Regions from separate parts of the Rhodoferax sp. GW822-FHT02A01 genome, predicted to be linked through region 3. Evidence: riboswitches for the same ligand, from Rfam matches in the RefSeq annotation. Region 3 holds a riboswitch; each other region holds the start of a gene.
What was found. Region 3 has a riboswitch for cobalamin ahead of AAGF34_RS14470 (aromatic ring-hydroxylating dioxygenase subunit alpha). Riboswitches for the same ligand answer to the same signal wherever they lie in the genome.
Positions count from the first base shown of each region.

Region 1: another riboswitch for cobalamin. It lies ahead of AAGF34_RS21495 (TonB-dependent receptor); the one in region 3 lies ahead of AAGF34_RS14470 (aromatic ring-hydroxylating dioxygenase subunit alpha).
Region 2: another riboswitch for cobalamin. It lies ahead of cobM (precorrin-4 C(11)-methyltransferase); the one in region 3 lies ahead of AAGF34_RS14470 (aromatic ring-hydroxylating dioxygenase subunit alpha).

Region 1 is NZ_CP152376.1:4,533,143-4,537,154, reverse strand. It holds gene AAGF34_RS21515 (HD domain-containing phosphohydrolase) at 1-393, shown strand, start outside; gene AAGF34_RS21510 (sulfite exporter TauE/SafE family protein) at 397-1,212, opposite strand; gene AAGF34_RS21505 (cell division protein ZapA) at 1,469-1,804, opposite strand; gene AAGF34_RS21500 (DUF904 domain-containing protein) at 1,801-2,022, opposite strand; cobalamin riboswitch at 2,080-2,314, shown strand; gene AAGF34_RS21495 (TonB-dependent receptor) at 2,385-4,012, shown strand, end outside.
Region 2 is NZ_CP152376.1:5,444,861-5,448,872, forward strand. It holds gene AAGF34_RS25715 (precorrin-8X methylmutase) at 1-630, opposite strand, end outside; gene AAGF34_RS25720 (sirohydrochlorin chelatase) at 627-1,562, opposite strand; gene cobM (precorrin-4 C(11)-methyltransferase) at 1,559-2,392, opposite strand; cobalamin riboswitch at 2,539-2,768, opposite strand; gene AAGF34_RS25730 (DUF1223 domain-containing protein) at 2,960-3,667, shown strand; gene AAGF34_RS25735 (hypothetical protein) at 3,681-4,012, opposite strand, start outside.
Region 3 is NZ_CP152376.1:3,094,299-3,098,310, reverse strand. It holds gene AAGF34_RS14475 (hybrid-cluster NAD(P)-dependent oxidoreductase) at 1-309, opposite strand, end outside; gene AAGF34_RS14470 (aromatic ring-hydroxylating dioxygenase subunit alpha) at 320-1,567, opposite strand; cobalamin riboswitch at 1,687-1,844, opposite strand; gene AAGF34_RS14465 (PilT/PilU family type 4a pilus ATPase) at 1,931-3,226, opposite strand; gene AAGF34_RS14460 (YhgE/Pip domain-containing protein) at 3,342-4,012, shown strand, end outside.

The DNA.
Region 1 (4,012 bases), 1.4 Mb from region 3:
AGTGCGGCCATGACGCCACACGAAGCGCTTTCCACCATCTTTTCCCAGCAGAAAACACGCTTCGACGCCAATGTGCTCAGTGCCTTCATCCGCATGATGGGGGTTTATCCACCCGGTTCGGTAGTGCAGCTCAATGACGAGCGCCATGCCATGGTGGTCTCGGTGAATTCGGCGCGGCCGCTCAAACCCCGCATCTTGGTGCATGAACCAACAGTCCCACGGCATCAGGCCGCGGTACTGGATCTCGAGCTGGCGCCCAACACCAGCATTCGCAGAAGCCTCAAGCCTTCGAGCTTGCCGGCCACAGCGCTGGACTATCTGCAGCCACGCCAACGCATCTGCTACTTTTACGAACCCGCACTCGACAGTGAGGCCGCAGCGCTCAATCCGTAGCGCTCAGCCGTGCAGGCCCTTCCACAGCATGTACGCTGCCAGCAGGTAGAGCACCAGCGCAAAGATGCGCTTGAGTTGTACCACGGGCAGGCGGTGTGCCAGCGCGGCGCCCAGGGGGGCCGTGAGCACGCTGCAACTGGCGATGACCGCCAGTGCGGGTAGCCAGATGTAACCCAGTGACCAGGGCGGCAGTCCGCTGACTCCCTGTCCACCCACTGCATATCCTGCTGCATTGGCTATTGCAATGGGGAAGCCCAGTGCCGCGCTGGTGGACACGGCGTTGATGATGGCGACGTTGTGGGCCACCATGAACGGCACGCTGATGAAGCCACCTCCGGCCCCCACCAACCCGGACACCAGACCGATGGTTGCCCCAGTTCCCAGCAGTCCTGCCATGCCTGGAATAGTCCGTCCGGGCTTGGGCTTCTTGTCCAGAAACATCTGGGTCGCCGAGAAACTGATGAAGGCCGCAAAGATGAGTGCCAGCGTCGTTCCCTTGAGCAAGGCAAAAATACCCAGGCTTCCCACGATGCCGCCCAGCACAATGCCCGGTGCCAGACCGCGCGCAATGTCCCAGCGCACCGAGCCACGCTGGTGATGCGCACGCATGCTGGAGAGCGAGGTGAAAACGATGGTGGACATGGAGGTGGCGATGGCCATCTTCACCGCCAGGTCGGCACTGATGCCGCGCGTGGACAGGATGATGGTGATGAAGGGAGCCAGCACCATGCCGCCGCCGATTCCCAGCAGCCCGGCCAGAAAGCCACCTGCGAGCCCCAGCATGGCCAGCTCGAAAATCAGTTGGGGTTCCAGCGTCATGCAAGGGGGTTGAATAAGGTGTCTGCGAATGCCACCGGACCGGCATCCTGAACCGGGGTTCAGGTGGGCGAGGTCAGCACAAACCTTGGGTTCATCTGACGCGAGATGATCACGCTGGAGTGGCAATGTTCCAAGCCCAGGCTCAATGAGCATTGGTTCAAGGAAATATAAAGCCCGGCGAGCTTCGCAGACCACTCCATTGTAGGCGCAGCTTTCAGCCGCGTGCCAGGCACCCTGCGATTGGCTGCAAAAAGATTCAGAGCAGCTGGCCGTCTTCGCTCAAGGCGTCGTCCAGGCGGGTCAGCAGGGACTGCAGCACGGCATTGTCTTCGGAAGCTGAGGCCGGTTGCGAGGGCGCAGCTGCCGCTTCTACGGCCACGGATTCCACAGCACCCTTGTCGGAAAGATCGAATGCCAGATTCAGTGCTGCCAGCACGGCAATGCGGTCACGCGCACGCACCTTGCCTGCATCTCGGATCTTGCACATGGCTTCGTCCACCCGCTGCACGGCTTCGCGCAGACGCTCTTCACCGCCTTCGGGACAGCCCAGCAAATAGCTTTGGCCCATGATCTGCACTTCTAGCTGGTTCATGGCGCATCCTTCTGTGCAGTGGATTCCGGCAATCGCTCCAGCAGCGCATCCACCCGCGCTCGGGCCGCGCTCAGACGGGACTTGAGGGAGTCTCGTTCCTGCGTGAGGAGTTCGAGCTGCCTGGCAAGCAGGGCGTTGGTGCGCTGCACCTCGGCATAGCGCAGCAGCAAACGTTCCACACGCTCGGCAATTTGGTCGACTTGAGACGGTTTCGACATGGGTGTCGCGTTGTTCACCATAGAAGTCGCATTGTAGGGTTTGGCGCGAGGGCCTCAGGCTAAAATGCTTTCGTTGGTGCTCGCGGTGTGGTTCACACGCCGCAGTTCAACGGGAAGCAGGAGGGCCGGACCTATTCAGGTCAGCCTAACCTGCGCTGCCCCCGCAACGGTAAGTGGACGCGTCCTCCGACGCAGCTTTCATCACAGCCACTGGACACTTGAACACGTGTCCGGGAAGGCGATGAGGGTCGTTCCATCAGCCCGGATACCGGCCAACCAGGTGGTTGCACGTTGGTGCGACCTTTTACGCCCATACGCCGTCGGGGAAGACAGCAAGGGTATTCAGTCGGGTTGTTTTCAATATGAAGTCTAGAGTTTTGGGTGCACGTGTCAGCGTGCTTGGTGTTGCCCTGTGTGCAGCGTATTCCATGGGCGCAGAGGCGCAATCCGTCAACCTTCTCAGGGAAGTGGTCGTCACTGCCAGCCGCTTTTCGGAATCGGTGGATGCACTTCCCTATGGAGTGAGCGTGATCACCGCCCAGGAAATCGAAGCATCCGGAGCCACCTCGGTGAGCGAGGCCATCATGAAGATTCTGGGCGTGCCCGGGCGTCTGGACACCAGCGGTGGCAACAATTACGCTGTTGATCTGCGTGGTTTCGGTCAGACGTCGGACAGCAACCAGGTTGTGATCTTGGATGGACGCAGACTCAACGAACAGGATCTGTCGGGAACCAATATGGGAATCATCCCGATTGAGTCCGTGCAAAGAATCGAGGTCATCCGGGGCAATGCGGCCGTGATGTACGGCGAAGGCGCAACCGGCGGCGCCATTCTGATCAGCACCAAGGCAGGCCAGGGCGTGGAGCGTCACAATGCGGCAGTGGTATCCGCATCCACGGGCAGCTATGGGTTGCAGGAACTTCGTACCAGCGCAACGGTGGCGGCTGGAGCCGTTTCGCTGGATGTAGCGGGCTCCGAGCGCAAATCCGACGGTCACCGGGACAATTTTGCGTCCACCAACAACAATCTGGACGCTACGGTGCAATGGTCCAACGACTGGTTGCGTGTGGGAGCCCAGGCTGCGCGCAACCTGTTGCACAGCGGATTGCCAGGATCACTCACGGCGGCCCAATATGACGCCGATCCGCACACTGCAAAGTCCATGGTGAACTATGGTCAGATCAAGAGCGAGGTCTATGGTGTGTTTGCAGAAGCCATCCTGGAGGACTGGAAGCTGGGGTTTGACTATGGCGAGCGCAACAAGAAGCAGGCCTACTACAGCCCGAGTTACTACTCCGATGCAAATGTGGACGCCATAAGTGCCAACCTGCGTGCGCGCAACGAACGCAAGGGTGAGACGTTTGCCAATGTCTTCACCGTGGGTGCGGACATGGGCGACTGGAAGTACGACGATCTCGCCCCATCCAAAGCCAGATCGCAGTCCAACGCCATCTACATTACCGACGATATAAGTTACCTGCCCTCGGGAACGCGGCTGAGCCTGGGCGTGCGCAATGAGACTGTCAAGAAGACACGCGACGGGGTTGCCACGGGCGTGGATGACTCGCAAACTGCCTGGGATGTGGGGCTCACGCAGGATCTGGGGCAGGGCGTTCACGTCTATGGCCGTACGGGCCAGAGCTTTCGCTTTGCCAACGTGGACGAGATCAATTTTGTGACTCCCGGCACTTCACTCAAGCCACAGACCTCCAAAGACGTGGAACTGGGTGCGCGTTGGCAATATGCCAAGGGCCGCGCGGAACTGCGTTGGTACCGCAGCGATCTGAACAACGAGATCGGCTACGACGGCACCGCCATCGGACCCAATTCCGTATTTGGCTACGACGGCGCCAATGTCAATTTTGATCCCACCCGCAGGGAAGGCGTCGAGTTTGAAGGCCGTCACGATATCAGCACATCCGTCGCACTGCGCGTGAATGCGGCAGCGCGCCAGGCCCGTTTTGTGTCCGGCCAGTACGCCGACAAGGA
Region 2 (4,012 bases), 2.4 Mb from region 3:
CGCCACCACCAGCGTGGAGCCGCCCTTGCGGCCCCGGATGACGATCCACGGCACATCGATCTTCAGGGCCATCAGGGCCTTGGACTCTGCAGCGGACACAAAGCCCACCGGCATGCCCACTACCAACGCCGGGTTGGCGTCCTCTTCTTCAATGAGCCGCACGATTTCAATCAAGGCCGTGGGCGCATTGCCAATACCCACGATGGCGCCGTCCAGCAGCCCTTGCCGGTGGGCCTTGCGCATGGCCTGCACGGCGCGCGTGGTGCCCTCCAGGGCAGCCGCGTCGATCACATCCGGGTCGCTGATGAAGTGGTGTGTAGTGATGCCAAAGTGCTGCAGCCGCGGCGCCGACAGACCCACGCAAATCATCTCCACATCGGCCACCACCCGCGTGGTGCGCGAACGAATGGCCTTGATCGCAGCCCCCACCGCAACCGGGTGGAACTCGGTCAATCCGTTGAAGTCAAAGTCGGCGTTGGCGTGGATCATGCGGCGCACCACCGGCCACTGCTCGGGCCTGTAGTTGTGCGATTGCACCTCGCGGTCGATCACCGCAAAGGAGTCGTGCTCGATGGCGCGGCCTGCAGCGGTGAGCTGCTCGGTCACCACGTTGGTGTTGATCCCGCTCATGCGTGGGCTCCGGTCGCAGCGTGTCCGTGGGCATGCGAATGGTCATGTGCATGCGGGTGGGCGTGATCATGTGCATGGTCGTGCGGCAACGTGTCGTCGTGGTGGTGGCCGCCCATGCCGTGCTCCTCGGCAAAGCTGCGGTACTTGCAGCCATCGCAGGGCATAAGCTGGATGGGCGCACCCTGCCGCAGTGCCTGAACGCGCTCTTCCAGCAGCTCGAATACCTCGCGCTCAAAACCAAAATATTTTGTGGAGATCAGCCGCAGCGTGGGGTACTGCGCCCTCAGGTTTTCCACCTGCCGGGTGATGCGTTCCACCAGCGTGCCGTTGAACAGATAGTAGGGAATCACCACGACCTGCTTCATGCCCAAGAGGCTCTGGCGCTGCACCACCTTTTCCAGGCGGGGATAGGTGATGCCGGTAAAGGCCAGGTCCACCAGCTCGTGGTCCGTCTCTTCCATCAGCCAGCGCGCCATCTTGGCCATGTCGCCATTGGCCTGCCGGTCCGACGAGCCGCGGCCCAGCACCACCACACCGGTGCTGGTGGGGTCGGGCATGTCCAGCGTCTGCATGGCGTCCTTGAGACGGCGGCGCAGTATCTGCAGGATCGGGTCGCATGCGCTCAGGTGCGGCGCGTAAGAAAAATGCACACCCGGAAACTTCAGCCGCGCACCATCAATGGCCTGCGGAATATCCATCTTCACATGGCCCGCCGCGTTGAGGATGAGCGGCACCACCAGCACGCGCGTGGCGCCCTGCGCCGCACGGCGCAGCCCTTCACTCAGGGTGATGTCAGAAAACTCGATGAAGCAGACCTCGATGCGCCAGCCCGGCTTGCGCGCGCGCCACTGTTCCGCAAAGGCCTCGATCTCTGCGTTACCGGAGGGTTCGCGCGAGCCGTGGCCCACCAAGAGAATGGTTTCTGTGTTCATGGAAGTTCCTTCATGGAAGATGCGTGAGGGTCTGCGACCAGTGCTGCGCTGGGCACACTGGCGCGGCGAAAGCGGTGCGTGAAGCTGGCGTCGTACAGCTTGGACTTGGCCAGCGTGGTCCAGTGGCGCGCGCCCAGCGTGGGGCTTGCGATGATCATGGACTGGCTGACGATCTTGGCCTCGCGGCACAGCGCCTGGATAGTGGCCAGCGTGCCGCGAACTATTTTTTCTTCACCCGGCCAGCTGGCCTTGTGCACCACGACGATGGGTGCGTCTTCCGACCAGCCCGCCGCACGCAGCGATGCAGTGACCTTGCCCATGAGGGTGATGCTCAAAAATATGCAGAGCGTGCAGTGGTGCGCCGCCAATTCTTCCAGCGACTCGCCATCAGGCATGGGCGTGCGGCCTTCCACGCGGGTGAAGATCATGGTCTGCGTGACCTCCGGCAGCGTCAGGCTCTCCACCGCTGCGGCAGCAGACGCCATCGCCGATGACACACCGGGCACCACCTGCACCGGCACACCCGCGGCGTCCAGCGGCTGCACCAGCTCAATCAAGGCGCCATACAAGCCGGGGTCGCCGGTCTGCAGACGCACCACGGTGTCGCAGCGGCTGGCATGCGCAATCAACCAGTCCGACATCTGCTCCAGCGTCATGTCTTTGCTGTCGGCCACCACGCAGTCGGGCGCGGCCCAGCTCAAGGCCGCAGCACTCACCAGCGAACCCGCATAGAGGATGGCACCGGCGCGCGCGACCAGGTCGCGGCCCTTGACCGTGATCAGATCCGGGTCACCCGGACCGGCGCCCACAAACCAGACAGTGCCGCTCATGGCAGGCACGCCCAATGGATATTCATTCCAACTCTCCAGACGCACACCCGCGTACAAGATGCAAAACGCGAACACGTTGGAGAAAGAATGAGAGACAGCAGCAGTGCACCAGCACCTGCAACCAGCCCACATCGCCCACCGCAATGCCGCACGTATGCGTTACAGGCCGGTTTCCGGGCTCGTGAGTGGAGATTTGCATCACCTACTTGGTGCCTTCCCATGCTTTCGCACAGTGGCTGTCGTACCAAGCTTGTCTCACTTACCGTTGCGGGGGCAGCGTTGGGATTGTTGGCCCCTGTATGGAACCAACGCACCGACTTCCCGTTTAATTCCCTCAACTGAACAGTCAGGGAACACCTTTAACGTGGGCGGATGTTAGCAGAACATTTTTTGCAATGGCGCTCTTTTTTTCGCATTGCATGGCAAGACCACTTCCATGTATGCATACAAAAACATAGCTAGCTATACGTAGTTATGCGAGTAAGAAATGCAGGCGTTGGCCGACCAATGAGCATCTCCACCAACTATGTTTTCCATATGCACCTCCCTACTTTTAGGCCCTTGGCCTTGTGGTTTTCTTCAGCGGTGATCTCTGCCGTGGCATGGGCTGCACCCACGTCGTGTGAGGTCACCTCCGGTGATCGACTGACCCCGGTGATTGAGCTCTACACGTCGGAGGGCTGCAGCTCCTGCCCACCAGCAGACCAATGGCTATCCACCATGAAAGGCAAGCCCGTGGTGGCACAGGCCTTCCACGTTGCCTATTGGGACTACATCGGCTGGAAGGATCCGTTTGCCAATCCCGCATTCACCGTACGCCAGAGGGAAATTGCATTCGCCAATCGATTGAGCGGCATCTACACCCCCCAACTGGTGCGCAACGGGCGTGACTGGGCCAACTGGAGGCAATCCTTGCAGGCCGTCGATTTCAACGCAAGCGCAAAGGCAACGATTCACTTGCAAGGCGGTACACGCGCCAACGCTTTTGAAGCACGCGTAACCCCTGTGGCAGGTTCGGGCCCGTGGACCGCATACTGGACCACCACCGAGCACAACTACAGCTCACACGTCAAGGCAGGTGAGAACGCGGGTGAGTATCTGAAGCATGACTTTGTCGTCCGGCAGTACGCGCCCGTAGGTCGCTACGAGGGAGCCCAGACACTGACGTTTTATGCAATCCCCGCGCAGGCGGATCACCCCCGCCAAATCAACCTGGTTGTCTCCGACATCCAGACCGGTGAAACCCTGCAGGCGGTCAGCCTTTCCTGCTCATAAGGGCGCGTTGCGGTCAGGCAAATACGTCTACCAGACCACCGATGGCGCCAAGACCCACAGGCCGAGCAGCAACCGGTGCTGACGAAAGCGCTGAACCGGACGAACCAGTTGACGGCGAGCGTGCATTCACGCTGTCCGCGTCTGCCATGCGGGATTCGATGTTTCTGATTTGAGACTGCAGGTTCTCGATGATGCGTTTTCCTTCGGGGGTTTTTCCTGAGGGGCACGCTTGCCAGTCGCCCAACTGTCTTTCGCATTGGGCCAGTTTGGCTTGCAGTGCGACCGGTGCGCCGCCCCCACCGTTGCCAGGCCCGATGGACGAAGTGCCGGAGAGTGCTGATAAAG
Region 3 (4,012 bases):
GAACATCCATTGCGTTCCTACGCTACCGGGCTGTGCCTTCACTGTCACCGCTATGGCATGGGGCCGCGACGGACTGGACGACAGGGTGTAGGTCCGGTTCAGAACGCCGTCCTGCGCCGGCAGCTGCAGCGTAATGAATTGCCCGGGCTTGTAACGAAACCAACTAAGCGTGTCGGAACGGAACGTGAAGGTCTTCACCCCCGGCGCCTCGTCGACGACGGAGATCACCTCCAGCCCCTGCTGACTGTCGTTCCAGGGCTCCATCTCATCCAGCGTCCGGAAATTGCCTGCATGCGTCACAGCGTTCATCTCATGCTCCTCAAACTACCTGACCCAGCTTGGGCTTTTCGATTTCGGCCAGACGTTGCGCCATGAAGCCGGCGTACCAGTCCACAAACTGGACCACGCCGCCTTCGTGCATCTCGGAATAGGGGCCCGGCTCATAGGCTGGAGACTTGATGCCAAACGCGTTCTCTTCGACGATGCGCCGGTCTTCGTCATTGGTCTCGGTCCAGACCTTGGTCAGTTCCTTGAGGTCGTAGTCGACCCCTTCGACCGCGTCCTTGTGCACCAGCCATTTGGTGGTGACCGCCGTCTCCGTGGCACTGATGGGCATTACCCGGAAGGTGACCGCATGGTCGCCCAGCACATGGTTCCAGGTGGTTGGGTAGTGAAACAGCAGCAGCGTTCCAATGCGGTCGGCAGACACGCTGTCCGACAGGTTGTTGCGTACCGCGCGCTGACCCGTCATGGTGTAGCTCACGCCATCACCCAGCAGGGGCGCGCGGCTGGTGCGGTACTGGCCGGCCTGGTCTATGCGAAAACGCGAAGGCAGACCTGCCGCCTCGCAGCGGTCCCAATGCGCCAACATCTCCGGATCGTTTTCCGCGCCCTCCACGCCGGTAACGGTCGGCGCTTCGGGGAAGGTCTTGCACAGCGCCGGGTGGTTTGCCGCGCAGTGGTAACACTCGCGGTTGTTTTCCCACACGAGCTTCCAGTTGCCCTTCTCGATGATGGTCGACTCGAAAGCGATCTTTGCGTCGGTCAGGCGGTGCGGTGCGAAATACGGCTCCACCATTTGCCGGAACGGCTCGAAGTCCATCGGGGTTTGCGCCAGACAGATGAAGATGTAGCCCCCCACATCTTCGCAAGCAACGGGTTTCAGACCGAACTCCGCCTTGTCAAAGTCCTCAGGCATCTGCCGCGCAAAGACGAGTGAGCCATCCAGGTCGTAGGTCCATTGGTGGTAAGGGCAGACCAGACGGGCCGCCGTGCCACGGTGCGATGCGCAGACCCGGCTGCCGCGGTGGCGGCAGGAGTTGTGAAAAGCTCTGATTTGCCCGTCCCGTCCACGCACCACCACAATGGGGTAGTCGCCCACCTGAACCGTGAAGTAGCTACCCGGCTTGGTGACCTCGCAGTTGTGCCCGACAAAAAGCCAGTCGCGGTACCAGATCAGGTCCAGGTCCTGCTTGTAGAAGTCGGGGTCGATGTAAAAGGGCTGTTCCAGAGTGAAACCGTCCCGTCTGCTGCGAAGCAGATGGAGCATCTTGGTGCGTGTGTCCATGTGAGTCCTTAAAAAAACAAGAGGACTGAACGCATGGTGATGCAAGAGGACAACACGGAAGGTGACGTAGTCTGACACGCCCCGTGTGCTCAGCCTCTTGACCGCCCGCCGCGATCAGCCGAAATCCAGTGTTTCCAGGCTGGTTTCCGGGCTTCGATGCCGTCCTGTCGGGACTGGAGGCATCGTTACCGTTGCGGGGGCAGCGCCGGTATCACACCGGCTTCCCAATTATCCCGATGGAGAATTTCCGCCAGGCACCTAGAACGTGGTGAATGAGACCACAGGGAGATTCAAATGGACCTATGCGAAAGCGACGTCGCGCGTACACCCTGCGACGCGGGTGGTCAACAGGGTTAACACGTGCTATTGGGTGCTGATGCGGCTGTCGGTGAAACGGCTGTCCAGGCCCTTTTCCTTGAGCTTGCGCTCCAGTTCCTCGTTCTCCAGCTGACGCTTGCGCTCGGCCTGTTTGCGCTGCTCCTCCTGGCGCATGACTTCGAGCTCTTCGGGCGTGGGTTCCTTGTCGAAAGACAGGGTTGGGCCGTCCGCGCCGGGCGGCTCGCCACGGCGGCTCTTGAGCTTGATGGCAAGGCGCAGCTCGTTGGCGGAGTCGGCATTGCGGATGGCTTCCTCGAAGCTGATGTGGCCCTCGTCATACAGTTCGTACAGGGCCCAGTCAAAGGTGCGCATGCCCAGTTCGCGCGATCGTTCCATGATGGTCTTGATGTCGCCGAACTGGCCTTTGAAAATGCGCTCGGCAATCGTGGGCGTGTTGAGCAGGATCTCGATGGCTGCCTTGCGCCCCTTGCCGTCTTCGGTGCGCACCAGCCGCTGCGAGATGATGGCGCGCAGGTTGGCCGACAGGTCCATCAGCAGCTGGTTGCGCCGGTCTTCCGGGAAGAAATTGATGATGCGGTCTATGGCCTGGTTGGCGCTGTTGGCGTGCAAGGTGCCCAGGCACAGGTGGCCGGTTTCGGCAAAGGCAATGGCGTGCTCCATGGTCTCGGGGTCGCGGATCTCGCCGATCAGGATCACGTCCGGCGCCTGGCGCAAGGTGTTCTTCAGCGCATGGTGCCAGCTGTGGGTGTCCACTCCCACTTCGCGGTGGCTCACCAGCGACTTCTTGGAGACATGCACGTATTCCACCGGGTCTTCCACCGTGATGATGTGCCCAGCCGAGGTGTGGTTGCGGTAGTCGATCATGGCGGCTAGCGAGGTGGACTTGCCTGAGCCGGTGCCGCCGACCACCAGCACCAGCCCGCGCTTGTTCATGATGACGTCCTTGAGCACGGGCGGCAACGAGAGCTTCTCGAAATTGGGAATCTCGGAGGCAATGGTGCGCACCACCATGGCCACGTTCTGCTGCTGCACATAGACGTTGACGCGAAAACGCGACACGCCGGGAATGCTGATGGCAAAGTTGCATTCCATCTCCTTGGCGAACTCGGCGCGCTGCTTCTCGTTCATCAGGGAGTGGGCGAACATCTTGGTCATCTCACCGTTGAGCTTCTGGTTGGTCAGCGGCTGCATGCTGCCGTGGGCCTTCATGCTGGGGGGAAAGTCGTTGGCAATGAACAGATCCGACCCACCGGCCTGGCTCATGGCGGCCAGGAGTTTGTGCATGTAGGCGCGGGCCTGCTCTTCGTTCAAGGTAGACATAGGCAATCGGGTAGTTGGTTGGACGGGCGACAGCGGTGCAAAGTATGGGGTGCATCGGGCATGGGGTCAACACTGCGGCCTGAGCAGATCAGGCCGGGCTGCGTCACAATGGGCCATGCCTTGGCTGTCACAAATTCTTCTGATCCTGCACCTGGAAGTGCAGTCTTTCATCCGCTACCCGCGCCTGATTGCGGCCACGTTTCTGGTGGCCTGCATCCCTGCGTTCTACTGCTTTATCTACCTCTCCAGTGTGTGGGACCCGGCTGCCCGTGCCATTGCCTTGCCGGTAGGCCTGGTGAACCTGGACCAGGGCGTGGAATACCGTGGCCAGGTATTCAACGTGGGTTGGGAAGTGGCCGCCACCTTGCGCAAGAAGCAGACCTTTGGCTTTCAGGACTTTGAACGGGAAGACCAGGCGCGCGAACAGGTGCGCAAGGGTGCGCTGGCCTTTGCGCTGGTGATTCCCAAGGACTTCAGCTCCAACGCGCTACCAGGCCACGAGGCCGGTGCGGGCAAGCTGGTGGTGTACACATCAGCCGGCAACAACTACGAGAGTGCGCAGTTGGCCCGCAGCTTTGCGCGTGAGCTCGGCCACGACGTGAATGAAAGCCTGAACGAGCGGCGCTGGCGACTGGTATTGCTCAACGCAGCGGGTTCGCAACGCAGTGTGGAACGGCTGCGCGATGGTGTCGACCAACTGCGTGCCGGAGCCCACGAATTGAGCAAGGGTATGGGCCCGCTGGTAAACGGTGCGCAGCAGGCTGCCACGGGTTCTCAGCGGATCAA